DNA from 4 places in the Variovorax sp. KBS0712 genome. Region 4 is predicted to be linked to each of the others. Evidence: predicted binding sites of a transcription regulator. Region 4 holds the regulator's gene; each other region holds the start of a gene.
The links. The regulator sigma-54, encoded in region 4, starts transcription at its own class of promoters, with help from an activator protein. The targets are predictions, from matches to a motif close to TGGCANGNAANCTGCTTT.

Region 1 (7,048 bases), on a different contig from region 4:
GACGATGCCGATCACGAAGATCGCGATGATGATGTTGGCGACGTTGAGGTTGTTCCACTCGTCCCACACCCAGAAGCCGATGCCGACGCCCCCCGTGAGCATCTCGGCCGCGACGATCACCAGCCACGCGGTGCCCACCGCCAGGCGCACGCCGGTGAGCATGTAGGGCAGCACGGCGGGAAAGAGGATCTTGGTGAGGATCTTCCATTCGCTGAGGTTGAGCACCTTGGCCACGTTCATGTAGTCGCTGGGCACGCGCTGCACGCCCACGGCGGTGTTGATGACCATCGGCCAGATCGAGCAGATGAAGATGGTCCAGATCGCGGCCGGGTTGGCGCCCTTGAACACCAGCAGGCCGATGGGCAGCCAGGCCAGCGGCGACACCGGGCGCAGCAGGCTGATCAGCGGGTTGAACATGCGCGAGAGGAACTCGAAGCGCCCGATGGCGAAGCCGGCCGGAATGCCGACCGCCGCCGCCAGGCCGAAGCCCAGCGCCACGCGCTGCAGCGACGACAGCACGTTCCAGCCCACGCCCTGGTCGTTCGGACCCTTGCTGTAGAACGGATCGCTGAACACCGTGAGCGCCTGCTGCCAGGTGGCCAGCGGCGAGGGAAAGCCGGTGGTGCTCTTCATGGCCACGATCTCCCACACCAGCACCAGCAGGCCGAAGCCCAGGAACGGCGGGAGCACGCGCATCCAGAAGGCGCGCAGGTCCAGGGGCGAGCGGGTGCGGGGCACGGGGGCCGTCGCCGCAACGGCCGCAGCAGGGGCGGGTGCCGGGGGCCTGGACACCACGGGCGCGGTGACCTGCGAGGCCACGGCGTCGAGCGGGGAATGGAAGACAGCGCTGACCATGGTGCGTTTCTCCTCAGACATGGAGCTTGAAAGACTCGGCGTACTTCTTCGGGTCCTTGCCGTCCCAGACCGTGCCGTCGAAGAGCTTGCTGGTGCGCAGCACGTCCTTGGGCACGGGCGTCTGCGTGGCGGCGGCGGCCTGCTTGTAGATGTCGATGCGGTTGATCTCGGTGGCCACCTTCAGGTAGTCGGGGTGCTCCTTCAGCAGGCCCCAGCGCTTGTGCTGCGTGAGGAACCACATGCCGTCCGACAGGTACGGGAAGTTCACGGCGCCGCCGTTGTAGAACTTCATGTGGTTGGGGTCGTCCCAGCTCTTGCCCAGGCCGTTGGTGTAGCGGCCCAGGATGCGCTGGTTGATGGCGTCCACGCTGGTGTTGACGTAGCTCTTGTCAGCAATGGTTTCGGCCATCTTGTTCTTGTTCTGCAGGCCGGTGTCGATCCACTTGCCGGCCTCGAGGATCGCGGCCGTGACGGCGCGCGCGGTGTTCGGGTACTTTTTCGTGAACTCCGCGGTGCAGCCCAGCACCTTCTCGGGGTGGTCCTTCCAGATGTCCTGCGTCGTGATGCCGGTGAAGCCGATGCCGTCCATGATCGCGCGCTGGCCCCAGGGCTCGCCCACGCAGTAGCCGTCCATGTTGCCCACGCGCATGTTGGCCACCATCTGCGGGGGCGGCACGGTGATGTTCTTCACGTCCTTGAACGGATCGATGCCGGCCGAGGCGAGCCAGTAGTAGAGCCACATGGCGTGCGTGCCGGTGGGGAAGGTGTGGGCGAAGGTGTACTCGCCCTTTTCCTTGGCGATGAGCTTGGCGAGCGAGGCGGCATCGACCGCGCCCTTGTCGGCCAGCTTCTTCGACAGCGTGATGGCCTGGCCGTTGTTGTTCAGGGTCATGAGCACGGCCATGTCCTTCTTCGGGCCGCTCACGCCCAGGTGCATGCCGTACACGAGGCCGTAGAGCACGTGCGCCATGTCGAGGTCGCCGTTCACGAGCTTGTCGCGCACGCCGGCCCAGCTGGCTTCCTTGCTCGGCACGATCTTCACGCCGTACTTCTTGTCGATGCCCAGCACCGAAGCCATCACCACGCTGGCGCAATCGGTCAGCGGGATGAAGCCGATCTTCACTTCTTCTTTTTCGGGCTTGTCCGAGCCCTGGGCCCAGACGGCGGCGCGCAGCGCGGGGTCGATGCCCACGGCGCCGAGGGCGGCGGCCTGCAGCACGCGGCGCCGGCTCAGTTTGGTTTTCAGCAGCAGATCGGACATGGGCGGGGCTCCAGAAGTGAAAGACAAAAACGAAAAGGCGTCCGCACCGCGCAGGGGCTGCTCGTGAACGAGCCCTTGCGGGATGGGGACGCCTTTGTCCGGTTCGGTGGGCCGCACCCGCCGTTGGGTGCAACCTGCCTGAAGACCTTGCGGTCTGTGACAAGCTCCATGCAAGCGGTGTGCCAGCCCGAAGCCGCTGGTGGGAACTATGGAAAAGATAGCTGGCAGGGCGCGCCGGCGCAGGGAAAAGTTCCTGCCAGCCGGCACAACGGGGCGACGCACAACTGTTGTGCGCTGCACCAATCCAAGCGGCCCGGGTCAGCGCCGCGGTGCAGGCTCGAGCGGCAGGTAGTCGGCCATGGCCAGCATCGACTCGGCCACGTCGACGAGGCGGCGCTTCTGGTTCATGGCGGTCTGGCGCAGCATCTTGTGCGCCTCGGCCTCGCTCAGGCGCCGGTGCGCCATCAGCAGGCCCTTGGCGCGCTCGACGATCTTGCGTTCGTTGAGCGAGGCGCGCACGGTGTCGAGCTCGTCGCTCATGGCCTGCAGGCGCTGCGACTGCTCCTGGACCATGTCGAGCACCGAGCGCTCGAGGTGGCGCCCGAGCTGCGCCGGCGTGGCGTCCTGCGCCTGCTGGGCATCGTCGAAGAAAAGGGCGCCGCCGGCCTGCGGGGCCAGCGTGCCGAGCAGCTGCCGGTAGGCCGCCAGCTCGCTGCGCGCCTGGGCGGTCTTGTGGTCGCACAGCGCGCGCAGGTCGGCCGAGAGGCGGTTCTCGACCGTCTGCATGGCGTCGATGCGCCGCGTGCAGCAGTCGAACCAGGCCTGGCTCAGCAGCGCGTCGGCCGGCACCGAGGTGGCGCCCTTGCGGCGCAGGCGCTCGAGTTCGGCGAGCACGGCGTCCGACTGGCTGTCGTGCCACAGCGTGCGCACCGCGTCGCCCGAGAAATCGATGAACACCTGGAAGCAGCGCTCCTGCGACTCGATGAGGTGGCGCCACTGCTGGCGCTGCGCATCGTCGCCCCGGCCCAGCGCGAGCGCGGCGGCGCCGAAGGCACGCTCCTGGCCGGCGAACTCCTTGCCCTGCATGAAGTTGAACATCGCCACCAGCAGGCGCGAGATCTCGGGGTCGGTGGCGCCGTCGGCCGCCTCGAACACCACCGCCAGCAGGCCGGCCACCAGCTTGGCGAAGGCGGCCACGGCCTGGGCCGGCTGGAGTTCGAGCGCGTCGATGCGCCGGCGCAGCGCGGGCAGGGCGTCCAGGCCGGGCAGCACCCAGGCGATGCGGCTGAACAGGCGCGCGCCGTGGCCGGCGCCCACCGCGCGGTGGTGCTCGGCCTCGAGCCGGTCGAAGCCGGCGCGCACCTGCTGCTCGAGCGCCAGGCATTCGGCGATCTGCGGACCACGCTGGTCGGCAAAGCGCCCGCCGTGCGAGGCCAGGAACACATTCGACATGCCGCGCTCGCGCTGCAGCGCATGCACGAGCCGGCCGATGGCGCCGACCAGCTCGCTGGTGCGCGCGAGCTGGTCCAGCGCGTCGATCTCGCATCGGCGCGCGGCGATCAGGAAGCTCAGGCCGGAAGTCATTCGTGGGGGCGCAGAAGGAGCGCCTTCCGCTCGTGCAACTTCCGTGCCTCGCTTGCCCCTTCGCGGGCGCCGCCGGCGGGCGGCCCCTACACTCGGCGCCATGCTCTTGTTGGGAATCGAATCATCCTGCGACGAGACCGGCGTGGCGCTGGTCGAGTCGCACGGCGACGCGCTGCCGCTGCTGCGTTCGCACGCGCTGCACAGCCAGATCGCCATGCACCAGGCCTACGGCGGCGTGGTGCCCGAGCTGGCCAGCCGCGACCACATCCGCCGCGTGCTGCCGCTCACCGAAGCCGTCATGGCCGAGGCCGGGCGCTCGCTGGCCGAGATCGACGTGGTGGCCTACACGCGCGGCCCGGGCCTGGCCGGCGCGCTGCTCGTGGGCGCGGGCGTGGCCTGCGCGCTTGGCGTGGCGCTGGGCAAGCCGGTGCTGGGGGTGCATCACCTCGAAGGGCATCTGCTGTCGCCGTTCCTGAGCGCCGACCCGCCCGAATTTCCGTTCGTGGCGCTGCTGGTGTCGGGCGGCCACACGCAGCTGATGCGGGTCGACGGCGTGGGCCGCTACGAACTGCTCGGCGAGACCATCGACGACGCGGCCGGCGAGGCCTTCGACAAGAGCGCCAAGCTCATGGGCCTGCCGTACCCCGGCGGCCCCTGGCTCGCGAAGCTGGCCGAAGGCGGCGACGCCGCGGCCTTCAAGCTGCCGCGCCCGCTGCTGCACAGCGGCGACCTCGACTTTTCGTTTGCCGGCCTCAAGACGGCCGTGCTCACGCAGGCCAAGAAGCTCGGCGACCAGCTCGAGGCGCGCAAGGCCGACCTGGCCGCCTCCACGCAGGCGGCGATCGTCGAAGTGCTGCTGAAGAAGTCGCTCGCGGCGCTGGACCAGACCGGCCTGAAGCGGCTGGTGGTGGCCGGCGGCGTGGGGGCCAACAAGAACCTGCGCGAGCAACTGAACGCGGCCTGCGCCAAGCGCAAGGTGCGCGTGCACTACCCCGAGCTGCACCTGTGCACCGACAACGGCGCCATGATCGCCATGGCGGCCGCGATGCGGCTGCAGTCGGGTCTGTCGCAGGCCTCGGAGCGCTACGCCTTCGACGTCAAGCCGCGATGGCCGATGGCATCGCTGATGACGCCCGAGACGCCGCTGCCGGAAACCGTGTAGCCGGCTGCTGCCGTGCACGCCCCAGCGAGGGCAGCGGCAGCACGTCGAGCACATTGCGCCAGAGCTGGCGCCACTCGGGCCAGTCGTGGCCGCCTTCGGTCGTGAACACGCGCCCCGGCGGCAGGGCGTCCGCCAGCAGCTTGTGGTTGCTGGCGAAGCGGTCGGCCAGGCCGAAACCCAGGTACAGCGGCGGCAGGTCCTGGGAGGGCTTCGGCGCCAGGTACTGCTGGAAGAAGGGCCAGAGCTTGCGGTCGGGTTCCTCGTCGGGCTGCGGCCCGGTGGGCGCCTGCCAGGCGCGCAGGCCGCCGGCCTTCTTGATTTCCGCACCGAGCACGCGGCGCCCCAGGTAGGGCGCCAGCGCCACGATGCCGTCCACCGAGCCCGGGCGTGCCAGTTCGTGGATCAGTGCGCCGAACCCGCCGATGGAAATGCCGACCAGCCAGATCGAGGTGTAGCCCTTGGCCCGCTGGGGCTCGATGACGTCGGCGTGCAGCCGCTCGCTGAGGGTCTGGTCGTAGTAGTAGGAGACGTCCGCATCGACCAGCAGTGCGTCGGCTGCGAGGTGCCGCTCGCGCACGGCGCTGATGAAACCCTCGCGCTCGAACTCTTCGGGTTTGAGGTAGGCCCCTGGCAGGAAGATCAGGAGCGTGTCGGACCGTTCGTTGTCATTGGCTGACTGCAGGTGCGTTTTCATGGTGCCTTGAGGCACACCCGCTGTCCGCACCGCCCGGGAACTCGATGCGTTTACGAGATGCCCACGAAGAAGAAAGTACTAATAAATCGTCACATCATGTGACGTTATCCGGCACTATTGTGAATACGGCGCTTGTTTAAAGTCAAAACAAGCTGTCACTAACATTTTCTTCGTGGGGGCATCGCCGGGACTAGTTGATCTGCAAGTGCGAAACCTGGCTTGCCGGCACCAGCTTGCCGAGCTTCAGGGTCAGCACGCCGTTCTCCAGCTTGGCTTCGCTGGTGGCCAGGTCGATGGCTTGCGGCAGTTCGTAGGCGAGCTTGATCTGGCGCTTGGCTTCGGCCTTGCTTTCGATGCGGACCACGGCGCCTTCGATGGCCACCGACAGGTCTTCACGCGACAGGCCGGGCACGTCCAGCGACAGGGTCCAGCTCTTGTCGTCCTGCTCGACCAGGGGCGAGCGGCGGGCGCCGGCGAAGGCCTCGTTCACGAAGCGCTCGAAAGCGCGGTCGTGGGCACGGGGAGCGAAATGCGCGCGGTGGGTGGGGGTGAAGAACATGGCGAAAACTCCTGGGTGAATGAACACAATGGGGACATGGAATGTGTGTCCCTTACACTGCGCGGCCTTTCCATCGTGAGTGCCGCTTGACACCTCATCTAGGCGCATCGGCACGCGTTTCAAGACAATGAAAACCCCCTTTATTTGGCGCCGCCAGGCCTTGAAATTCGCAGCGGCGGCGCTATGCGCGACCCCGTTCGCCGGCCTGGCCCAGGCCCCGCAACCCGCCCCCATCCGGCTGGCGCTCATCGAGAGCATGAGTGGCCCGTTTGCCAACACCGGCGAGGCCGTGTTCCGCAACCTGCAGTGGGCCGTGGAGCGCGTGAACGCGCGCGGCGGCGTGAAGCTGCCGGGCGGCGCGCGGCCGCTGCAACTGGACCGCTACGACAGCAAGGGCCAGAACGAAGAGGCGCTGTCGGCGCTGCGCGCGGCCATGGACGACGGCACCCGCATCGTGCTGCAGGGCAACTCGTCGGTGACGGCCGCGGCGCTGATCGATGCCATCGACAAGAACAACGAGCGCGACCCGTCGCGGCGCGCGATCTTCCTGAACTACTCGGCGGTCGATCCGGTGCTGACCAACGAGCGCTGCAGCTTCTGGCACTTCCGCTTCGACGCCCACGCCGACATGCGCGTGGCCGCGCTGATGGACGTGGTCAAGGACGACGCGGCGCTCAAGCGCGTCTACCTGATCGGCCAGGACTACAGCTTCGGCCAGGCCGTGCTGCGCGAGTCGCGCCGCCAGCTGGGCGTGCAGCGCCCCGACGTGGAGATCGTCGGCGACGAACTGCACCCGATGGGCAAGGTGAAGGACTTCGCGCCCTACGCCACCAAGATCCTCGCCAGCGGCGCGCAGGCGGTGGTCACCGGCAACTGGGGCAACGACCTCACGCTGCTCGTGAAGGCCGCGCGCGAAGCCGGCTTCAACGGCAG
Region 2 (7,048 bases), on a different contig from region 4:
CCCAGAAAAACCACCAGGAGACAGCAAAGATGAAGATGCAACTGAAGACCCTCGCCACCGCCGCGCTGCTTGCGCTCGCCTTCGGCACCACCGCCACCGCGCAGCAGGCGCCCACGGGCGGCACGCTCGACAAGATCAAGGCGAGCGGCAAGGTCGTGCTCGGCGTGCGCGAAGCCTCGCCGCCCATGGCCTACATGCTGGGCGCGGGCGAGAAGTACGTGGGCTACCACGTCGAACTCTGCGAGCGCGTGCTCAAGGACATCACGCCCAACGCCAAGCTCGAGTACATGGCCGTGACCGCGCAGAACACCATCCCGCTGGTGCAGAACGGCACGCTGGACATCGGCTGCGGCCCCACCACCAACAACACCGCGCGCCAGCAGCAGGTGGCCTTCGCGCTCACCACGTACGTGAGCGAAGTGCGCATGGCGACCAAGGTCGACTCGGGCATCACCACGCTCGACCAGCTCGCGGGCCGCAACGTGTCGGCCTCGACCGGCACCACCGCCGTGCAGCTGCTGCGCAAGCGCGAGCGCGCGCAGAACGTCTCGTACAACACGATGCTCGGCAAGGACCACCTGGAGAGCTTCCTCCTCATGGAGTCGGGCCGCGCCGATGCCTTCGTGCTCGACGACAACCTGCTCGCCGGCATCATCGCGAACTCGAAGAACCCGACGGCCTACCGCATCACCGGCGAGGCGCTGGGCTCCGAGCCGATCGCGCTGCTGTTCCGCAAGGACGACCCGGCCTTCAAGGCGGCGGTCGACGATTCGCTGCGCAAGCTCATGAAGAGCGGCGAGCTCGAGAAGATCTACACCAAGTGGTTCGTGGCCGCGATCCCGCCGAAGAACACCAGCCTCAACCTGCCGATGAGCCCCGCGCTCAAGCAGCTGCTGCTCGAGCCCAACGACAAGCCGCTGGAGGCCTACGCCAAGTGACAGACGCCGCCGTGTTCTCGCCGGCGCAACGCGTGCGCGCCATCCACGTCTCGGAGATCCTGCGCATCACCGACCATGCGCAGGCGCTCAAGCGCGCCGGCCGCCCGGTGATCGTGCTGGGCGCGGGCGAGCCCGACTTCGACACGCCCGAGAACATCCGGCATGCGGCTTCGCAGGCCATTGCGCGCGGCGACACGCGCTACACGGTGCTCGACGGCAGCCCGGCGATGAAGGCGGCCGTGCAGCTGAAGTTCAAGCGCGACAACGCGCTGGACTTTGCGCTCGACGAGATCAGCGTGAGCGCGGGCGCCAAGCAGGTGATCTTCAATGCGCTGATGGCGAGCCTGAACCCGGGCGACGAAGTGATCCTGCCTGCGCCGTACTGGACCTCGTACGCCGACATCGTGCAGATCTGCGGCGGCGTGCCGGTGTCGGTGGCGTGCGGCGAGGAGAACGGCTTTCGGCTGACCGCCGCGCAGCTGCAGGCGGCCATCACGCCGCGCACGCGCTGGCTGTTTCTCAACTCGCCGTCTAACCCGAGCGGTGCGGCCTACAGCGCGGCGCAACTCAAGCCGATCACCGACCTGCTGCTCGATCATCCCCACGTCTGGGTGCTGGCGGACGACATCTACGAGCACATCCTCTACGACGGCCTCGCGTTCGCAACGCCGGTGGCCGTGGAGCCGCGCTTGCGCGAACGCACGCTCACGGTGAACGGCGTGTCGAAGGCCTATGCGATGACCGGCTGGCGCGTCGGCTACGGCGCCGGACCGCGCGCGCTGATCGCCGCGATGGCCGTGGTGCAGAGCCAGTCGACCTCGTGCCCGTCGTCGGTGAGCCAGGCCGCGGCGATCGAGGCGCTCACCGGACCGCAGGGCATCGTGGCCGAGCGCTGCGCATCCTTTCAACAGCGCCGCGACTTCGTCGTGGCCGCGCTCAATCGCACGCCAGGCCTGCATTGCCGCGTGCCCGAGGGCGCCTTCTACACCTTCGCAAGCTGCGCCGGCGTGCTCGGCAAGCGCACTGCCAGCGGCGCGCTGCTGCAGACCGACAGCGACTTCTGCCGCTACCTGCTGCAGGACTTCGAGGTGGCGGTGGTGCCGGGCAGCGTGTTCGGGCTCGCGCCGTATTTCCGCATCTCGTATGCGACGTCGATGGCACAGCTCGAAGAGGCGTGCGCGCGCATCGCCGCGGCCTGCGCCGCGCTCTCCTGACCTCTCCTCTTCATTCCACTGGAACCCTCATGACTTCCTCCCGCACCGGCGGCCAGATCCTGGTCGACCAGCTCATCACCCACGGCGTCCGGCAGCTTTTCTGCGTGCCCGGCGAAAGCTTCCTGGCCGTGCTCGACGCGCTGCACGACGCATCGATCGACGTGACGGTGTGCCGGCAGGAGGGCGGCGCAACGATGATGGCCGAGGCGCAGGGCAAGCTCACGGGCCAGCCCGGCATCTGCTTCGTCACGCGCGGCCCCGGCGCCACCAACGCGGCGGCGGGCGTGCACATCGCGCACCAGGATTCGACGCCGCTCTTGCTGTTCGTCGGCCAGGTCGCGCGCGACGCGATGGGCCGCGAAGCCTTCCAGGAGCTGGACTACGGCGCGGTCTTCGGCACGATGGCCAAGTGGGTCGTGCAGATCGACGATCCGGCGCGCGTGCCCGAGCTGGTGTCGCGCGCTTTTCATGTCGCGACCTCGGGCCGGCCCGGTCCGGTGGTGATCGCGCTGCCCGAAGACATGCTGACCGAAGCCGCCGTGGTGGCCGATGCGCTGCCGTATGCCGTCACCGAAACCTATCCGGGCGCGGCGCAGATCGCCGAGCTGCAGCAGCGCTTGTCGCAGGCGCAGCGGCCCGTCGTCATCCTGGGCGGCAGTCGCTGGTCGGAAGCCGCGACGCAGCAGTTCGCGAAGTTCGCCGAGGCGCATGCGCTGCCCGTGTACTGCTCGTTCCGCCGTCAGATGCTGATGTCCGCCGAGCACCCCTGCTATGCGGGCGACCTGGGGCTCGGCGCCAACCCGCGCATGCTGGCGCGCATCCGCGATGCGGACCTCGTGCTGCTGGTGGGTGGGCGTCTGTCGGAAGTGCCGTCGCAAGGCTATGAGCTGTTCGCGATCCCGCAGCCGAAGCAGGCGCTGGTGCACGTGCATGCCGATGCCGACGAGCTCGGCAAGCTCTATCGCCCGACGCAGGGCATCCACGCCACGCCGCAGGCGTTCGCCGAAGCGGTGTCCGCGTTGCGTCCGGCGTCACCGCCCGTGTGGCAGGCCGAGACGAAGACCGCGCGCGAAGACTTCCTGCGCTGGAGCGACCCGGCCGCGGTCCGCATCCCCGGCCCGCTGCAGATGGGCGAGGTCATGCAGCACCTGCGCGAGGTGCTGCCGGCCGACACCATCTTCTGCAACGGCGCGGGCAACTTCGCGACCTGGGTGCATCGCTTCTGGCCGTTCCGCGCGTTCGCGAGCCAGCTCGCGCCGACCAGCGGCTCGATGGGCTACGGCCTGCCGGCGGGCGTCGGCGCCAAGCGGCTGTGGCCCGAACGCGAGGTGGTCGTGTTCGCGGGCGACGGCGATTTCATGATGCACGGCCAGGAGTTCGCGACCGCCGTGCAGTACGGCCTGCCGATCCTCGTGGTGCTGCTGGACAACGGCATGTACGGCACGATCCGCATGCACCAGGAAAAGCACTACCCCGGCCGCATCAGCGCCACGCAGCTGAAGAACCCCGACTTCCGTGGCTATGCCGAGGTGTTCGGCGGGCACGGCGAGCGCGTGACCACGACGGAAGAATTCGGCCCCGCACTGGCGCGTGCGCGCGCCAGCGGCAAGCCGGCGATCCTGCATTGCCTGCTGGACCCGGAGGCGATCACGCCCGCGAGCACGCTGGCGTCGATCCGCAAGGCGGCGCTGGCCGCGAACTGAGGCGTCGTCAGCGCAGCCCGCCGACATAGCGCGGCGGCGGCGTGGGCGGCAGGCCGTCGGGCTGGCGCGCCGCCAGCCGCGCGGCGCGGGCCAGCGGTTCCATGGCCTGCTCGAGCCGCGTGGCGAGCTGGTCGAGTTCGTCGTCTTTCGTCTCGGCGGCGTGCTGGCGCGTCATGCGCACGATCTCGGCGGCGTACTCGGCGTTGGTGGCCATCCATTCGGTGTCGGTCACGCGCCCGTGCTTTCGCCGCAGTGCCACGTGAAGGCGTGCTGCAAGCGCGATGCGTTCGCTTTCGGACATGGATGGCATGGCGTCTCCCTCGGGTGGTCAGGCTCCCAGGTGTTCACGATGCTGAGCAAGATCGAGGCCCACCAGTTCGCTCTCGGGGTCGACGCGCAATCCGACCAGCACATGCACCAGGAACAACACGATGGCTGTGCCGGCCGCGCTGTAGATCGCCACGCTGGCGACCGCGATCGCCTGCGTCAGCACATTGCCCGCCGCGCCCGAGATGCGCGGGTCGGCGAAGACGCCAGTGAGCAGCGCGCCCACGATGCCGCCGATGCCGTGCACGCCGAACACGTCGAGCGAGTCGTCCGCACCGAGCAGGTGCTTCAGGCCCGTGGCGCCCCAGTAGCAGGCCAGCCCGGCGATGGCGCCGATGGCCAGCGCCGACAGCGGCGTGACGAAGCCGGCCGCCGGCGTGATCGCCACCAGCCCCGCCACGAGGCCGGAGCACAGGCCCAGGAGCGACGGGCTGCGGCGCACGATCCATTCACCGACCATCCAGCTCATGGCGCCGGCCGCCGCCGCGATGTGCGTGACCAGCATGGCCAGGCCCGCGCGCCCGTCGGCCGCCACCGCCGAGCCGGCATTGAAGCCGAACCAGCCCACCCACAGCAGGCCCGCGCCCGTCATGGTGAGCGCCAGGCTGTAGGGCTCGAAGGCCTCGCGCCCGTAGCCCCGGCGCGGCCCGAGCGCATAGGCGCACACCAGCCCCGCGATGCCCGCGTTGACGTGCACCACCGAGCCGCCCGCGAAGTCGAGCGCACCCATCTGCGCGAGCCAGCCGCCCGGCTCCCAGACCCAGTGCGCGACCGGCGCGTACACGAGCACGCTCCACAGCAGCGCGAACCACAGCAGCGCCGAGAAGCGCATGCGCTCGACAAAGGCGCCGAGCACCAGCGCGGTGGTGATGATCGCGAAGCTCAGCTGGAACATGGCGTAGACCGATTCCGGCACGTTCGGCGCCACGTGGCTCACGGCCACCTGGCCGGCCTCTTTCAGGTACTCGAAGCCCGAGAAGCCGATGTGCGAGAGCTTGCCCAGCCAGGGCCAGCCGGGCGTGAAGGCCAGCGAGTAGCCGAGCGCGAACCAGGTCAGCGAGACCACCGCGGCGATCGCCACCACCCCGGCCATGGTGGCCAGCACGTTCTTGCGCCTCACCATGCCGGCATAGAAGAGCGCGATGCCGGGCAGCGTCATCAGCAGCACCAGCGCGGTCGAGGTCATCATCCAGGCGGTGTCGGCCGCGTTCAGGGAGGCTTGGGGTGCCAGCAGGGCCATGACCGTTTCTTCTTGGAGTGGTGGACAGAAGGCCTGTGTGCACGAGTCATGCCATCTTGTTAACTGACTGAAACACTTTGGTTTCCCAACCGGGAGGTCGAAGTAACACGAAGCGGGTAATTCCTAATGCACCGGGCGGGTGCGCGCTTGCACAATCTGCGCACTCGCGACGGGCCCTGCTCGTACTGCCGAGGGTCCGAGGAGACAAGCTTCCGATCGATCAACAAGAACATTCTTCAAAGGCTCCGTACGAGATGCCTGTCTGATATTTGAAAAGCGCCGCTGGTCGGCGCTTTTTTTTGCCTGTTCGCAGCGCGAATGCAGGCGCTTTCTTCCAAGCCAAACAAGCCGCTTGGCCAGCCGGTACCGGCCACCATAGCTATCGTTTCGATAGCGGGTCCGGTGAGACAATCGCCCGCATGGAAATGCTGGTGGTCACGGGCGCCTCACTGCTCGCGGGTTTTATCGATGCGATCGTGGGCGGCGGCGGGTTGATCCTGGTGCCGGCCCTCTTTGCGGTGTTTCCGGGCGCACCGCCCGCCACGCTGCTGGGCACCAACAAGAGTGCGTCCATCTGGGGCACGGCGGCCTCGGCGGCCCAGTTCAGCCAGCGGGTGCAGATGCGCTGGAGCGCCATGTGGCCGGCCGCGCTGCTGGGTTTCGGCGGCTCGATGCTCGGCGCCTGGACCGTCACGGTCTTCCCGGGCGACTTCCTGCGCCGGGCGCTGCCGGTCATCCTGCTGGGCGTGCTGGTCTACACGCTGGCGCGCAAGGACATGGGCCGGCTGCACGCGCCGCGCTTCAGCGGCCGCGCCGAGACGCTGGCGGCCAGCACCATCGGCCTGACCATCGGTTTCTACGACGGCTTCTTCGGGCCGGGCACGGGCAGCTTCCTGGTGTTCCTGTTCGTGCGCTGGATGGGCTACGACTTCCTCAACGCCTCGGCCTCGGCCAAGGTCATCAACACCCTGACCAACGCCGCCGCGCTGATCCTGCTGGCCGCCAAGGGCCACGTCTGGTGGCACTACGGGCTGGTGATGGCGGTGGCCAACGTGGCCGGCAGCCTGGTCGGTACGCGCGTGGCGCTGAAGCACGGGGCAGGCTTCGTGCGGATCGTGTTCATCGTGGTGGTGAGTGCGCTGATCCTGAAAACCGCCTACGACGCGTTCCTGAAATAAAAAAAGCCCCTGGCGTCTGGCCAGGGGCTTTTTTCTTGGGGCGCCGAGGTCAGTCTTCGACAAACGCCTCTTCGCGTTTCGCCTTGATCGCCGGCAACAGCACGATGGCCAGCAGCAGCGCCGCGGCGATCAGCAGCCCCGCCGACAGCGGCCGCGTGACGAACACGCTCCACGCGCCGCGCGACAGCAGCAGCGCGCGCCGCAGGTTCTCTTCCATCATCGGCCCGAGGATGAAGCCCAGCAACAGCGGGGCCGGCTCGGTGCGCAGCTTCAGGAACAGGTAGCCGATGAAGCCGAAGATCGCCACCATCCACACGTCGAAGGTGTTGTTGTTGGTCGAGTACACGCCGATCGCGCAGAACAGCACGATGGCAGGGAACAGGAACTTGTAGGGCACCGTCAGCAGCTTGATCCACATGCCGATCAGCGGCAGGTTCAGGATGATCAG
Region 3 (7,048 bases), on a different contig from region 4:
TGGCCGCGAGCGTCGCGCCCGACGAGATGCCGACCAGGATGCCTTCCTCGACCGCGCAGCGGCGCGCCATTTCGCGCGCCGGTTCGGCGTCGACCTGCAGCACGCCGTCGAGCAGCGAGGTGTCCAGGTTCTTCGGAATGAAGCCCGCGCCGATGCCCTGGATGGGGTGGGGCGCCGGTGCGCCGCCCGAGATCACGGGCGAGGCCACCGGCTCCACCGCGAACACCTGCAGCTTGGGCCACTTCTTCTTGAGCACCTTCGCCACGCCGGTGATGTGGCCACCCGTGCCCACGCCGGTGATGAGCACATCGATGCCCTCGGGAAAGTCGGCCGCGATCTCTTCGGCCGTGGTGCGCACGTGCACGTCGACGTTGGCTGGGTTGTTGAACTGCTGCGGCATCCACGCGCCCGGCGTGCCGGCCACGATTTCCTCGGCGCGGGCGATGGAGCCCTTCATGCCGTTGGCGCGCGGCGTGAGGTCGAAGGTGGCGCCGTAGGCCAGCATGAGGCGGCGGCGCTCCACCGACATGCTGTCGGGCATCACCAGGATCAGCTTGTAGCCCTTGACGGCCGCGACCATCGCCAGGCCGATGCCGGTGTTGCCCGAGGTCGGCTCGACGATGGTGCCGCCGGGTTTCAGTGCGCCGCTCTTCTCGGCGTCTTCCACCATCGACAGCGCGATGCGGTCCTTGATCGAGCCGCCGGGGTTGGCGCGCTCCGACTTGATCCAGACCTGCTGCTTCGCATGGCCGAACAGGCGGTTGATGCGGATGTGCGGCGTGTTGCCGATGGTCTGGAGGATGTTCTGGGCCTTCATGGAATCTCCTTGGGTGCGAGGGTCGGATGGTCAGCGCGCATTGTGGCGCCCCCTGGGCCGGGTTGCACCCGGCCCGCGACCGTTTCAGCACGAGGGGATGGCGGGCCGTTGCGGTTCAGGCCTCCAGGGCTTCCAGCGGCCCGAAGAACTCGTAGCGAAGCTGCTGCTTCGGCACGCCGAGCGCCAGCCCGTTCGCATACACCGCCTGCATGAAGGGCTTCGGTCCGAGAAAGTACAGGTCGACGTCGCGGTCTTCCGGCAGCAGCCCGGCCAGCAGCTCGCGGGTGACGAAGCCGGTCGCGTGCGGCGTGTCGCTCTCGCGCGGCGCGTCGTAGACATACAGCGGCTTCACGTTCGCATGCCGCTGCGCGAGTGCGTCGACGCGGGCGCGGAACGCATGCGCGCCGCCGTGCCGCGCCGCATGGACGAAGTGCACCGGCCGGCCCGTGTGCGCCACCGATTCGAGCATGCTCATCGCGGGCGTGATGCCCACGCCGCCCGTCACCAGCACGAGGGGGCGCACCTGCTCGCCCGCGGGCTGCAGCACGAAGTCGCCGCACGGTGCCTGCACCTGCAGCCGCGTGCCGACCGCGGCGGCCTCGTGCAGCCAGTTCGAGGCGCGGCCGCCTTCTTCCTTCTTCACGCTGATGCGGTACCACGGCTTGCCCGGCGCGTCGGACAGCGAGTAGTTGCGCCGCACCGGCTGGCCGTCGATCTCCAGCACCAGCGTGAGGTACTGCCCCGGCGAGAAGGCCAGCAGCGCGCCGCCGTCCACGGGCTCCAGGTAGAACGAGGTGATGACCTCGCTTTCGTCTTCGCGCCGGGCCACGCGGAATTCGCGCGTGCCGCGCCATCCGCCGGGCTGCGCCGCGTTGGCGCTGTAGACGGCTTCTTCCGCGGCGATGAGCAGGCCCGCCAGCGATTCGTAGGCCTCGCCCCACGCGGCGATCACCTCGTCGGTCGCGGCATCGCCGAGCACCTCCTTCACGGCGCGCAGCAGGTAGTGGACGACGATCGGATAGTGCTCCGGCAGCACGCCCAGCGCGGCGTGCTTCTGGATGATGCGGGGCAGGGCGCCGGCGATCGCTTCGAGCCGGTCGATGTGCGCGCCGTACGCGATGACCGCCCCCGCCAGCGCGCGCGCCTGCGTGCCGGCGGCCTGGTGCGCCTCGTTGAAGAAGGCCTTCACCTGCGGATGGCCCTCGAACATGATCTTGTAGAAGTGGCTGGTGATGGCCTCGCCGTGGGCCTGGAGCGCGGGCACGGTGGACTTGACGATGGCGATGGTTTGCGGATTCATGGTCTGGCGGTCCTTCGGTTGAGATGCGTTGGTCATCTCACGATCCGTGCCAGCCGGAAGGCCGTTGCAAGTGCTTGACGTCATTGGGGATTTACCGGGCGTGGTCAAATTCGCAACAACTCCAGCGTTGTACTTATGACCACATTGCGTGTCGATTCGACCACCGAGGCCTCACCACCCGAGCCCGAAGCCGAGGCCGCCCGCTACCGATCGCTGCTCGCCGCCGCGCGCGGACTGGTCCGCTGCGATGCGGCAGCGCTGCTGCAGCTCGACGTCGACGTGCTGAAGCCCGTCGCGGTCGACGGCCTGAGCGATGAGACCCTCGGGCGCCAGTTTCCCGTGGCCGCCCATCCGCGTTTCGCGCGCCTGCTCGACAGCGAACGGGGCCTGCGTTTCGCCCACGACAGCAACCTGCCCGACCCGTACGACGGCCTCGTCGCCGGCCAGCCGGGCATCCTGCCGGTGCACGACTGCATGGGCGCACCGCTGCGCCTGCGCGGCACCCTCTGGGGCCTGCTCACGCTGGACGCGCTGGAGCCGCACGCCTTCGATGCCGTGGGCCCGGCGCAGATGGAGGCACTGATCGCCCTCGTCGAAACCGGCATCGAGGCCGCCCACACGATCCGCGAGATGCAGGCGCGCGCGATGCGCGAGCAGGCCGTCGCGCAGGCGTTGCGCGCAGGGCGTGGCGCGCCGCGCGAGCTGCTGGGCAGCAGCCCGGCGATGAAGCAGCTGTGCCACGAGATCGACACCGTCGCCGTGTCCGACCTCACGGTGCTGCTGCTTGGCGAAACCGGCGTCGGCAAGGACCTCGTCGCGCAGCGCCTGCACGCGCGCTCGCGCCGCAGCGAGCAGCCGCTCGTGCAGGTCAACTGCGCGGCGCTGCCCGAGTCGCTGGCCGACAGCGAGCTCTTCGGCCACAAGCGCGGCGCGTTCACCGGCGCCGTGCAGGACCGCGACGGCAAGTTCGAGATCGCCGACGGCGGCACGCTCTTTCTCGACGAGGTCGGCGAACTGCCGCTGAGCGTGCAGGCCAAGCTGCTGCGCGTGCTGCAAAGCGGCGAGGTGCAGCGCCCCGGCAGCGACCGCATGCGCAAGGTCGACGTGCGTGTGATCGCGGCCACCAACCGCGACCTGCCCGCGGCGATCGCGCAGGGGCGCTTTCGCGCCGACCTGTACCACCGGCTGTCGGTCTATCCGCTCGTGGTCGCGCCGCTGCGCGAACGCGGGCGCGATGTGCTCGTGCTCGCCGGCAGCTTTCTCGAGGAGAACCAGCACCGGCTGGGCGCGCGCAACCTGCGGCTCTCGCCGGCGTCGAAGGCCGCCATGCTGGCGCACGGCTGGCCGGGCAATGTGCGCGAGCTCGAGCACGTGATCAGCCGCGCCTCGCTGCGGGCATTCCGGGAGCAGCCGCGCGGCTCGCGCTGGACGGCCATCGAGCCGCATCACCTGGCGCTGGACAGCGCTGCCGTCGTGGGAGGCGTCGTGGCAGCGCCCGCACAGGCCCCGGCGAATGAACACGCGGGGCCTGCCATCGCTGGCGGCACGTTGCGCGAGGCGACCGAGGCCTTCCAGCGGGCCTGGCTCTCGGAACTGCTGGCCCGCCACGGCGGCCGCGTGGCCAGCGCCGCGCGCGAGGCCGGCATCGACCGCAGCAACTTCCATCGGACGTTGCGCAAGCTGGGCCTGGTGCAGGCCGGCGACCACGAAACGCCGGGCTGATGACCGGCGCGCGGCATCGCCTGAAGGGTCATTGATGGGGCGGGCGATAATCGAGCGGTGAAGCACGCCAGACCGCCGCTGGTGCAAGCCCGAAAGGGACGATGCTCTGCCCTCGGGCAACAGCATCGGGTCGAAAGATCGCACTGGAGGAACGTCCGGACTGCACAGGACAGCGCAGGAGTTAACGACTCTCCACCGTGAGGTGAGGATCAGAGCAACAGAGACGAGCCGATTCAGTTCGGGTGAAACGGGCAATCTCTGCGCGCAGCAACACCAAGTAGGCCAGTATCGAGGTGGTTCCGCTGAGCTGGCGGGTAGGTGGCATCGAGCCGTTTGGCGACAAACGGCCCAGAGTAATGGCGGTCACGCCGGGGTCTTCGCAAGAGGGCCCCGGTGCACAGAATCCGGCTTATCGGCGAGCTTCACACTTTTCTTTCTTCCCCCTTTTTCCCTGGGCCGCGCGCTGACGTCGTGCGCGGTCGCGTGCAAGACTCGGTAGAAACCCGTACAATTGTTAGCAAGCTAACTAATTGATAACGCCGTGGCCGATACCGAACCCATCTCCCCGTTGCGCGAACACGCGCTGATGCGGCTCGGCACCTCGCTGTCGGTGCTCCAGCGCGGCTACCGCGCGGCGGCCGACAAGGCGGTGGCGCACGTGGGCCTGTCGCAGACGCTGGCCTGGCCGGTCGTGGTGCTCGGGCGCATGGAAGACGGCGTTCGGCAGGGCACGGTGGCCGAGGCGCTGGGCATCGAAGGGCCGTCGCTGGTGCGCTCGCTCGACCAGCTGGTCGAGGCCGGCTTCGTCGAGCGCCGCGAAGACCCGGCCGACCGCCGCGCCAAGACGCTGCACCTCACGCCCGCCGGCCGCGCCGTCTGCGAGCCCATCGAGGCCGCGCTGCGCCAGATGCGCGCCGCGCTGTTCGAAGGCATTCCCGACGAGGACATCGCCGCCACCTTGCGCGTCTTCGGCGCGCTCGAGGCCAAGCTCGGCCGCAGTGCCGCCGGCATGCAGAGCCTGCAGCAGGAAGGGCGCGGCCAGTAAATGGCACTGTCGATGGCCCTGCCGCGCTTCACCCGCGCGGAAGTTCTCTTTTCCGTCAAGAGCTTCGCCGCCGCGATGCTGGCGATGTACCTGGCCAGCCGCGCCGGCCTGCCGCGCCCGTTCTGGGCGCTCATGACCACCTACGTCGTCGCCCATCCGCTGGCCGGCGCCGTGCGTTCCAAGGCGGTGTTCCGCTTCTGCGGCACGCTCATCGGCAGCGTCGCCACCGTGCTGATGGTGCCCGCGCTGTCCAACGCGCCCGAGCTGCTCACGCTGGTGCTCGCGCTGTGGGTCGGGCTGTGCCTGTACGTCTCGCTGCTCGACCGCACGCCGCGCTCGTACGTCTTCATGCTCGCGGGCTACACGGCCGCGCTGATCGGCTTTCCGTCGGTGCAGACGCCGCTCGTGCTGTTCGACACCGCCGTGGCGCGCGTGGAAGAGATCGGCCTGGGCATCTTCTGCGCCACGCTGGTCCACAGCCTCGTGCTGCCCGCGGGGCTCGCGCCCACCGTGCTGGGCCTGCTCGATCGCACGCTGAAAGACGCGCGCCAGTGGATCGGCGACCTGTTCCAGCCCGGCGACCGCAGCACGCCCAAGGACGCCGACCCCAAGCGCCTGGACGACGACCGCCGCCGCCTCGCCGGCGACATCACGCAGCTGCGCCTGCTCTCGACCCACGTGCCCTTCGACACCACGCACCTGCGCTGGACCGCCGGCGCGATCCGCGCCATGCAGGACCGCGTGGCGGCGCTCACGCCCGCGCTGTCGGCCGTCGAAGACCGGCTGCAGGCACTGGCGCAAGCCGAAGGCCGCCTCGCGCCCGACGTCACCGCCGTGCTCGCGCTGGCCGCGCAGTGGCTGCGCGACGAAAGCGATCCGGCCGTCGATGCCTCCGCTCGCCTGCAGGCGCTGCGCCAGGCGATCGCCGCGCTGGGCAGCGCGCAGGACGCGGGGTTGACGCCCTGGGCCCGTGCGCTGCGCATCGGCCTGGCAGGCCGGCTCGAAGAACTGGTCGACGGCTGGACCGCCTGTGCCCGGCTGCGCCGCGACATCGACGAAGGCTTGAAGGGCGGCGCGCCGCTGCGCCGCACGGCCGCGCTCGGCCAGCGCGCGATGCACCGCGACCATGGCATGGCGCTGCTGTCGGCGTTGGCCGCCGTCATCGCCATCTGCGTGTGCGGTGCGTTCTGGATCCTCACGGGCTGGACCATGGGCTCGGCCGCCACCATGATGGCCGCCGTCTTCTGCTGCTTCTTCGCCACCATGGACGACCCCGTGCCCGCGATGCACGGCTTCCTGAAGTGGACGCTGTGGTCCATTCCCATCTCGGCCGTCTACGTGCTCGTGCTCATGCCCACGGTGCAGGACTTCGGCATGCTCGCGCTGGTCTGCGCGCCGCTGTTCCTGGTGCTGGGGCTGTACCTGCCGCGCCCGACGCACTTCATGGCCGCGATGGCGCTGGTCTTCGGCGTGTCGGGCACGCTGGCGATGCACGACACCGCCAGCGCCGACCTCGTGAGCTTCATCAACAGCATGACCGGCCAGATCGTCGGCGTGGTGATGGCCGCGCGCGTCACGCGGCTGGTGCGCTCGGTGGGCGCCGACTGGAGCGCGCGCCGCATCCAGCGCGCCACCTGGCGCGAACTCGGCGACATGGCCGCCTCCACGCAGCCGCAGTACGCGCAGAGCGACGCCTACGCCGTGCGCATGCTCGACCGCATCGGCCTGCTGGCACCGCGCATCGCGCAGGCCGGTGGCACCGTGGAAGGCGTGGCCGCCAACGACGCGCTGCGCGACCTGCGCATGGGCGCCGACATCGCCGTGCTGCAGCGCGTGCGCGCCCAGCTGCCGATGGCCACCTCGGCCGCTCTGCTCGGCGGCATCGCGCGCTTCTTCCGCCAGCGCGGCGAAGGCCGCATGGCACCGCGTCCGGCGGCGCTCCTGCCGCAGATCGACGAGGCGCTGGCGGCCGTGCTCGCCGCGCGCGACACCTCCACCGCGTCGCGTGCCGCCGTCACCGCGCTGGTCGGCCTGCGCCGCAACCTGTTCCCCGACGCACCGCCTTCGCTCGCGGCTGTGTCTTCCTCTTCACCGCAAGGAGCTTCCGCATGATCGGCGAAGCCAGTTTCTACGGGCTCTACGTGCCCTGGCTCATGCTGCTGGC
Region 4 (7,048 bases):
CGGCGTCACGCTGCTGCACGTGGCGGCGGCGCTCAAGCACCACTGGATCGACCACGACGGTCTGTTGCAACGCATGTGGCCCGCGCCACGCAAGGAATCCGCCGGATGACGACCCGTCTTTCGTGGGGCGCCGCCGCCCTCTTCGGCCTCGCGCTGCACGCCGCGGCCGAACCCCTGCCGGCCACCACCGCGAAGCTGGTGCCCGAGAAGAGCCAGATCGCCTTCGTCAGCAAGCAGATGGGCGTGCCGGTGGAAGGCAGCTTCAAGCGCTTCGACGCGCAGGTCGCCTTCGACCCGAAGAAGCCCGAGGGCGGCTCGGTCGTGCTGCAGATCGACACCGCCAGCGCCGGCTTCGGCGTGCCCATGAGCGATGCCGAGCTGCCCAAGCCGACCTGGTTCGACACCGCGCATTTCCCGCAGGCCAGCTTCCGCTCGAGCGCCATCAAGGCGCTGGGCGAGGGCCGCTTCGAGATGGCCGGCAAGCTCACCATCAAGGGCGTCAGCAAGTACGTGACGGTGCCCGTGAGCATCGTGTCGTCGGGCGGCGCGTACTCGGTCGCCACGGGCACCCTCACGATCCAGCGGCTCGACTACAAGGTGGGCGACGGCGAATGGACCGACACCTCGGTGGTCGGCAACGAGGTGCAGGTGCGCTTCAAGCTGACGCTCGCGGGCCTCGGGCCGCTGTGACGACGATTTCATTTCCCATGCATCCTTCTTCCCTTGCCATGAACAAGCTCTTCTTCGCCGCGGTCCTGTGTGCGGGCGCGGCCCTGCCACTGGCCGCCACGGCCCAGGAATACACCGCGCCGCCGCTGGCCGCCAAGCCCGCGGGCGGGCCGGTCAAAAATGCGAGCTACGTGATCGACCCGACCCACACCTTCGTCATGTACGAGATGGGCCACTACGGCACCACCACCAACCGCGGCCGCTTCAGCACCAAGGACGGCTCGGTGCAGATCGACGGCACCGGCGCCAGCGGCAAGGTCGACATCACGATGGACATCAGCTCCATCAACACCGGCGTCGACCTGCTCAACCGCCACGTGCAGAGCAAGGACTTCTTCAACGTGGCCGAATTTCCCACCGGCCGCTTCGTGGCCGAGCGCATCGACTTCAGCGGCGACAAAGTGACCGATGTGCCCGGCACGCTCACGCTCATGGGCCAGACCAAGCCGGTGACGCTGAAGGCCGTGCGCTTCAACTGCTACCTGAACCCGCTGATCAACCGCCAGGTCTGCGGCGGCGACTTCGAGGCCACCGTGCAGCGCAGCGACTGGGGCATCACCTGGGGCCTGAACTTCGGCTTCGAGAACAAGGTGAAGCTGCTGGTGCAGGTCGAAGCCGTGAACGTGCAATGAACCCATCCCCCACCGGAGCCCACTCATGACCGACGCCCACCTCCTGTCCCTGCTCGGCATCGCCGGCGCCATGGCCGTGGGCGCGATGAGCCCGGGCCCGAGCTTCGTGATGGTGGCGCGCACCGCCGTGGCCTCGCGCAGCGACGGGCTCGCGGCGGCGCTGGGCATGGGCGCCGGCGGGCTGGCGTTCTCCATCGCGGCGCTGGCCGGGCTGCAGGCGGCGTTCCTCGCGGTACCGGCGCTGTACCTCGCGATCAAGGCCTTCGGCGGTGCCTACCTGATCTACCTGGGCTTTCGCATCTGGCGCGGCGCGCGCCAGCCGCTCGCGATCACGCCCGACACGGACGCCTCGCCCCGCAGCCAGGGCCGCAGCGGACGCACCTTCCTGCTCGGCCTGGCCACGCAGATCAGCAACCCGAAGACGGCGGTGGTGTACGCGAGCATCTTCGCGGCCTTCCTGCCGCGCGAGGTGCCGCTGGTGCTGGCGCTCGCCGTGCCGGCCGTGATCTTCTGCATCGAGACGGGCTGGTACGCGATCGTCGCGCTGGCACTGTCCTCGGCCGCGCCGCGCGCGGCCTACCTGCGCTACAAGACCTGGATCGACCGCGCCGCCGGCGGCGTGATGGGCCTGCTGGGCCTGCGGCTGGTGTGGTCGGCGGTGCGCGGCACCTGAGGCGCTAGAGCAGGCTCTCGGGCGTGAGCGGCGCCAGCAGCTCGAGCATGGTGCGGTCCCAGAAGCCCGAGTCGGGCTCTTCGTGCAGCACGGTGGTCTTGCCGCCTTCCTCGCTGACCCACTCGATGCGCCGCGAGCCGGTGGCTCCCGCATCGGCGCCTTCAGCAAAGCGCAGTCGGTAGGCGCCCTGCTGCTTGAGCACATCGAGCAGCTTCAGGGTCTGCTGCGCCATCTCGGGGCTGCGGATGAACAGGCCGATCTCGGTGTTGTGGATTTCGGAGCGCGGATCGAAATTCATCGAGCCGACGAACAGGATGCGCTGGTCGATCACCGCCGACTTGGCGTGCAGCCGCCCCACCGACGTGCCGAACAGGCCGAGGCGCACGCTGCGCCGCGTGCGCGCGGAACTCAGCTCGTGCAGCTCGGCGCCCAGCGCGAGCATGTCGGCGCGGTAGCGGCGGTAGGCGGTGTGGACGAGCGGCTCGTCGGTGGCGGCGAGCGAGTTGGTGACCACGCTGATCTTCACGTTGCGCCCGCGGATCTCGCGCATCACCTCCAGCCCCGACGCGCCCGGGATCAGGTAGGGCGAGACCAGCGTCACCTCGCTGCGCGCGCGGCGCATCTGCTCGACCACGTTGTAGCGCACGCTGTCCACGTCGAGCAGCGGCACGCCGCCGTACGACGCGGTCTTGCCGATCACGCGGTCGGGTGAATCGGCGTAGGCCTCGGCGGTGGTCCAGATCAGGCCGAGCTTGCCGGCGTCGAGGTCGTCGGCCACCGGGCTGTAGCCCAGCAGGTCGTTGGGCGCGGGCCTGGGCGGCGGCGGCGTGGTGTCGGGGCCGGTGGCGGCGTCGAAGCGGCGCTGCAGTTCTTCGCGCGGCAGGTCGGTGTGCACGACCGCGCCGATCGGGCGCACGTGCGGGCTGTTCCAGTACTGGTCGAACAGCACGCCCAGGCGCGGGATCAGCGCGCCCGTGACGAAGGTGTCGAGATCGATGAAGTTGGGGCCGGTGGTGCGGCGGAAGTACTGGTTGCCGATGTTGCGCCCGCCCGCCACCGCCATCGCGCCGTCGGCGATGAAGAGCTTGTTGTGCATGCGGCGGTTGACGCGGCTGAAGTCGAACAGCGACGCGGTGAAGCGCTTGAGCAAGCTGCCGCGCCCGGCCGGGAACGGGTTGAACAGGCGCAGCTCCACGTTCGGCGTGGCGGCCAGGCCGAGCAGCAGCTCGTCTTCGCCGGACGTGTACAGGTCGTCCATCAACAGGCGCACGCGCACGCCGCGCTGGGCCGCATCGCGCAGGGTGCGCAACAGGTAGCGGCCGGTCTCGTCGTTCTCGATCTGGTAGTACTGCACGTCGAGCGTGCGCTGCGCGCGGCGCGCCAGCTGCAGCCGCGTGTCGAAGGCGAAGTCGCCGCCGGGCATCAGGCGAAAGCCGCTGAGGTCGGGGTCGGGCTGCGAGCCCAGCGCGATCTTGCCGAGCGCGGTGTCGGCCGAGACGGCGATGGCCTTGGTGGGCGGGCGCGGTGCCTCGTCGGGCAGCGTGGCGCAGCCGGCAAACAGCAGCGCCGCCGCGATGACGACCACCCAATGCCCACAGCGCGACAGCAGGCGGCTCGTCATCGTCGGTCTTCTACAGGGCCTTGCGCAAGTTGGCGGGCGCGATGCGCAGCGCTTCGCGGTACTTGGCGACGGTGCGGCGCGCGCACTCGATGCCCTGCTCTTTCAGCATCTCGGAAATCTGGCTGTCGGACAGCGGCTTCTTGATGCTTTCCGAACTCACGAACTGCTTGATCAGCGCGCGCACCGCGGTGCTCGACGCGTTGCCGCCGGTCTCGGTGCCCAGCGCCGAGCCGAAGAAGTACTTGAGCTCGACCGTGCCGAAGGGCGTGGCCATGTACTTGGCGGTGGTCACGCGCGAGATGGTCGACTCGTGCAGGCCCAGCTCGTCGGCGATCTCGCGCAGCACCAGCGGGCGCATGGCCAGCTCGCCGTGCACGAAGTAGCTCTTCTGGCGCTCGACGATGGCGTTGCTCACGCGCAGGATGGTGTCGAAGCGCTGCTGGATGTTCTTGATGAACCAGCGCGCCTCCTGCAGCCGCTGCGACAGCGCCTGGCTGCCCTCGCCCTTGTGCGACTTGAGCGCACCGGCGTAGATGTCGTGCACACGCAGGCGCGGCATGACCTCGGGGTTGAGCATGACGCGGAACTTCACGTTGGTGCCGCGCCCGGTCTTGGTGACGATCACGTCGGGAATGACGATGTTGCGTTCGACGTCGACAAAGCGGCGGCCCGGCTTGGGCTCCAGGCGCGCAATGATCTGCAGCGCAGAGCGCACCAGCTCTTCGTTGGTGCGCGTGAGCGTGGCCAGGCGCTTGAAGTCGCGCCGCGCGAGCAGCTCCATCGGCTGCTTGCAGATCGCGATGGCGGTCTTGCGGATGAGCGCTTCGGCCTCGGTCTCGTCTTCGCTGGCGAGCGCCTTCAGCTGGATGCTCAGGCATTCGCCGAGATCGCGCGCGCCGACGCCCACCGGCTCCAGGCTCTGCAGCAGGCCCAGCGCCACCTGGAAGTGGTGCACGAGGTCGTCGAACTGGTCGTTGTCGTCGCCCGCCAGGCCCGAGGCCAGCGCGGGCAGCGAGTCTTCGAGGTAGCCGTCGTCGTTGAGCGACTCGATCAAAAAGCGCAGCGCGGCGCAGTCGTTTTCGTTCAGGCGCAGGCTCAGCGCCTGGCGGTGCAGGAAGGACTGCAGCGACTCCTGGCTGCGCGCGAGTTCGGTGGCATCGGCGCGCTCGTCGTCGCCCAGGTTGTTCTGGCGCGCGGGCGCGTCGCTGCCCCACTCGCTGTCGTCGGGCGCCATGTCGACGGTGCCGTCGCCTTCCCAGTCGGGCTCGCGCTCGGCGATCTCGGCGGCGGGGCCGTCGGTGTCGGGGGTCGAGGAGGTGGTGTCGCTGGACGTGGAGGAAGTGCTGGCGGCGGACGGCGTGAACTCGGCCTCCCCCTCGCCCGCGTCGTCGCGCGGCACCGGCGCGTCGGCCGTGTCCAGCCCGAACTCCTCGCGCGCCGCTTCTTCCGCGGTGCGTTCGAGGAACGGGTTCTCGTCCAGCATCTGCTCCACTTCCTGGCTCAGTTCGAGCGTGGAGAGCTGGAGCAGGCGAATGGACTGCTGCAGCTGTGGCGTCAGCGCCAGATGCTGCGAGACGCGAAGGGACAGCCCTTGCTTCATGGAGACCCGACCCTCCCTTACATCCGGAAGTGCTCGCCCAGGTACACCCTGCGTACCTCGGCGTTGTCGACGATCTCCGAGGGTGTGCCTTGTGCCAGCACGTGCCCGTCGCTGATGATGAACGCGTGATCGCAGATGCCCAGCGTCTCACGCACGTTGTGGTCGGTGATGAGCACGCCGATGCCGCGCTCTTTCAGGAAGCTGATGATCCGCTGGATCTCGATCACCGCGATCGGGTCGATGCCGGCGAAGGGCTCGTCCAGCAGGATGAAGCGCGGCTGCGTGGCCAGCGCGCGCGCGATCTCGACGCGGCGGCGCTCGCCGCCCGACAGCGCGAGCGCGGGCGAATCGCGCAGATGGTCCACGCGCAGGTCGGCCAGCAGGTCGGCCAGGCGCTCTTCGGTGTGCTGCTTGGTCAGCGGCATCATGCGGCCGTTGGCGTCGGGCTCGCGCTGCAGCTCGAGCACGGCGCGCACGTTTTCCTCGACCGTGAGCTTGCGGAAGATCGAGGCTTCCTGCGGCAGGTAGCTCAGGCCCATGCGCGCGCGGCGGTGGATGGGCATGTGGGCGATGGGCTCGCCGTCGATGGTGATCTCGCCGGCGTCGGCGCGCACCAGCCCGACGATCATGTAGAACGAGGTGGTCTTGCCCGCACCGTTGGGGCCGAGCAGTCCGACGACCTCGCCCTTTTGCACATCGAGCGAGACGTCTTTCACGACCGTGCGGCTGCCGTAGCTCTTCTTGAGGCCGCGCGCCACGAGGCGGCTGCCCGGAATGCCGTCGGCGGTCTGGGTTCCTGCGGTTTCGATCACTTGCGCCCTTCCCCTTCGGTGCCGCCCAGCGTGGTGCTCGGGCGCAGCCCGGCGCCGGGCGCGGGGGTGGGAGCCGGAGCCGCGGGCTTCTTGCCGCCGGCCGCGGGTGCGGAGCCGGGCGCCGCCGGGGCCGGCGTGGCCTTCGGCGTGAGGATGGCCTTGACGCGACCGCCGCCGCCCGCCGAGACGCCGGCGTTCGGCGGCACGAGGGAACCGTTGACGGTGTAGGTGTCGTTGCTCTGGTCGTAGACGATCAGCGCGCCGCTGCTTTCGTCGTTGGCCGTGGCGCCGATCAGCCGGCGCATGACGGCACGGCGGATGAACTTGACGTTGTCGGCGCGGCTGTCGTACTCGATGACTTCCGACTCGCCCTCGATCCACTCGTCGCCGGCGTTGCGCTTCTGCTTGTAATAGGCCAGCTTGCCGGGCGCCGCCGTGACCACGCCGTACTGGTAGCCCTCGGCGTCCTGGCGCACGTCCAGCCGCGCTCCGCGGATGATGATCGTGCCCTTCGTGACCAGCACGTTGCCGGTGAACACGCTGGTCTGTTTCAGGTCGTCGTAGCGCATCGAGTCGGACTCGATGTTCATCGGCTTGGTGCGGTCGGCGGTTTCGGCCAGGGCGCCCGAGGCGGCACCGGCCAGCAACAGCGCGCCGAAAGCCAGGCGGCCGAGGCGACGAAGGGTGGGGAATGTGGGGATGGAGGGCAATGTCATAAAGGCACGAAACTTGCTCTGAAACATTGTATGCGTGGGATGGCAATTGCCCACCGCCGCCAATGAAAAAGCCCGCCGAAGCGGGCCTTGCATTCGACCAAAAAGCAGGTCGCCGGGTCGGTCAGCCCTTCTTGGCTTCGCCGATGAGGAAGGTCGCGACCTGCAGCACCTTGGACATGCTGCCGGCGGTTTCGCCGTCCACATACCAGCGGCCCGCCACGGCCAGGGCCGGCACGCCGGCGACCTTGTAGGCCTCGGTCTGCTG

Region 1: a site for sigma-54 is predicted at 3,732-3,749, ahead of FFI97_RS02310 (nitrate regulatory protein). Genes of this name have one in related genera too.
Region 2: a site for sigma-54 is predicted at 5,459-5,476, ahead of FFI97_RS30465 (ammonium transporter). Genes of this name have one in related genera too.
Region 3: a site for sigma-54 is predicted at 2,152-2,169, ahead of hmpA (NO-inducible flavohemoprotein). Genes of this name have one in related genera too.

What each region holds. Positions count from the first base shown of each region.
Region 1 covers NZ_VCCD02000001.1:515,453-522,500, reverse strand. The annotation lists gene ntrB (nitrate ABC transporter permease) at 1-855, opposite strand, end outside; gene FFI97_RS02315 (CmpA/NrtA family ABC transporter substrate-binding protein) at 869-2,116, opposite strand; gene FFI97_RS02310 (nitrate regulatory protein) at 2,435-3,700, opposite strand; gene tsaD (tRNA (adenosine(37)-N6)-threonylcarbamoyltransferase complex transferase subunit TsaD) at 3,801-4,862, shown strand; gene FFI97_RS02300 (alpha/beta hydrolase) at 4,798-5,556, opposite strand; gene FFI97_RS02295 (Hsp20/alpha crystallin family protein) at 5,747-6,115, opposite strand; gene FFI97_RS02290 (branched-chain amino acid ABC transporter substrate-binding protein) at 6,243-7,048, shown strand, end outside.
Region 2 covers NZ_VCCD02000004.1:480,895-487,942, forward strand. The annotation lists gene FFI97_RS30445 (amino acid ABC transporter substrate-binding protein) at 30-938, shown strand; gene FFI97_RS30450 (pyridoxal phosphate-dependent aminotransferase) at 935-2,152, shown strand; gene FFI97_RS30455 (thiamine pyrophosphate-binding protein) at 2,182-3,855, shown strand; gene FFI97_RS30460 (hypothetical protein) at 3,863-4,165, opposite strand; gene FFI97_RS30465 (ammonium transporter) at 4,184-5,422, opposite strand; gene FFI97_RS30470 (sulfite exporter TauE/SafE family protein) at 5,842-6,600, shown strand; gene FFI97_RS30475 (tripartite tricarboxylate transporter permease) at 6,650-7,048, opposite strand, start outside.
Region 3 covers NZ_VCCD02000003.1:500,664-507,711, reverse strand. The annotation lists gene cysK (cysteine synthase A) at 1-817, opposite strand, end outside; gene hmpA (NO-inducible flavohemoprotein) at 933-2,117, opposite strand; gene norR (nitric oxide reductase transcriptional regulator NorR) at 2,253-3,839, shown strand; RNA gene rnpB (RNase P RNA component class A) at 3,899-4,267, shown strand; gene FFI97_RS27105 (MarR family winged helix-turn-helix transcriptional regulator) at 4,426-4,884, shown strand; gene FFI97_RS27100 (FUSC family protein) at 4,885-6,996, shown strand; gene FFI97_RS27095 (DUF1656 domain-containing protein) at 6,993-7,048, shown strand, end outside.
Region 4 covers NZ_VCCD02000002.1:1,553,280-1,560,327, forward strand. The annotation lists gene FFI97_RS24215 (cytochrome b) at 1-109, shown strand, start outside; gene FFI97_RS24220 (YceI family protein) at 106-690, shown strand; gene FFI97_RS24225 (YceI family protein) at 729-1,361, shown strand; gene FFI97_RS24230 (LysE family translocator) at 1,387-2,034, shown strand; gene FFI97_RS24235 (phospholipase D family protein) at 2,039-3,655, opposite strand; gene rpoN (RNA polymerase factor sigma-54) at 3,666-5,255, opposite strand; gene lptB (LPS export ABC transporter ATP-binding protein) at 5,273-6,067, opposite strand; gene lptA (lipopolysaccharide transport periplasmic protein LptA) at 6,064-6,783, opposite strand; gene FFI97_RS24255 (thiol:disulfide interchange protein DsbA/DsbL) at 6,905-7,048, opposite strand, start outside.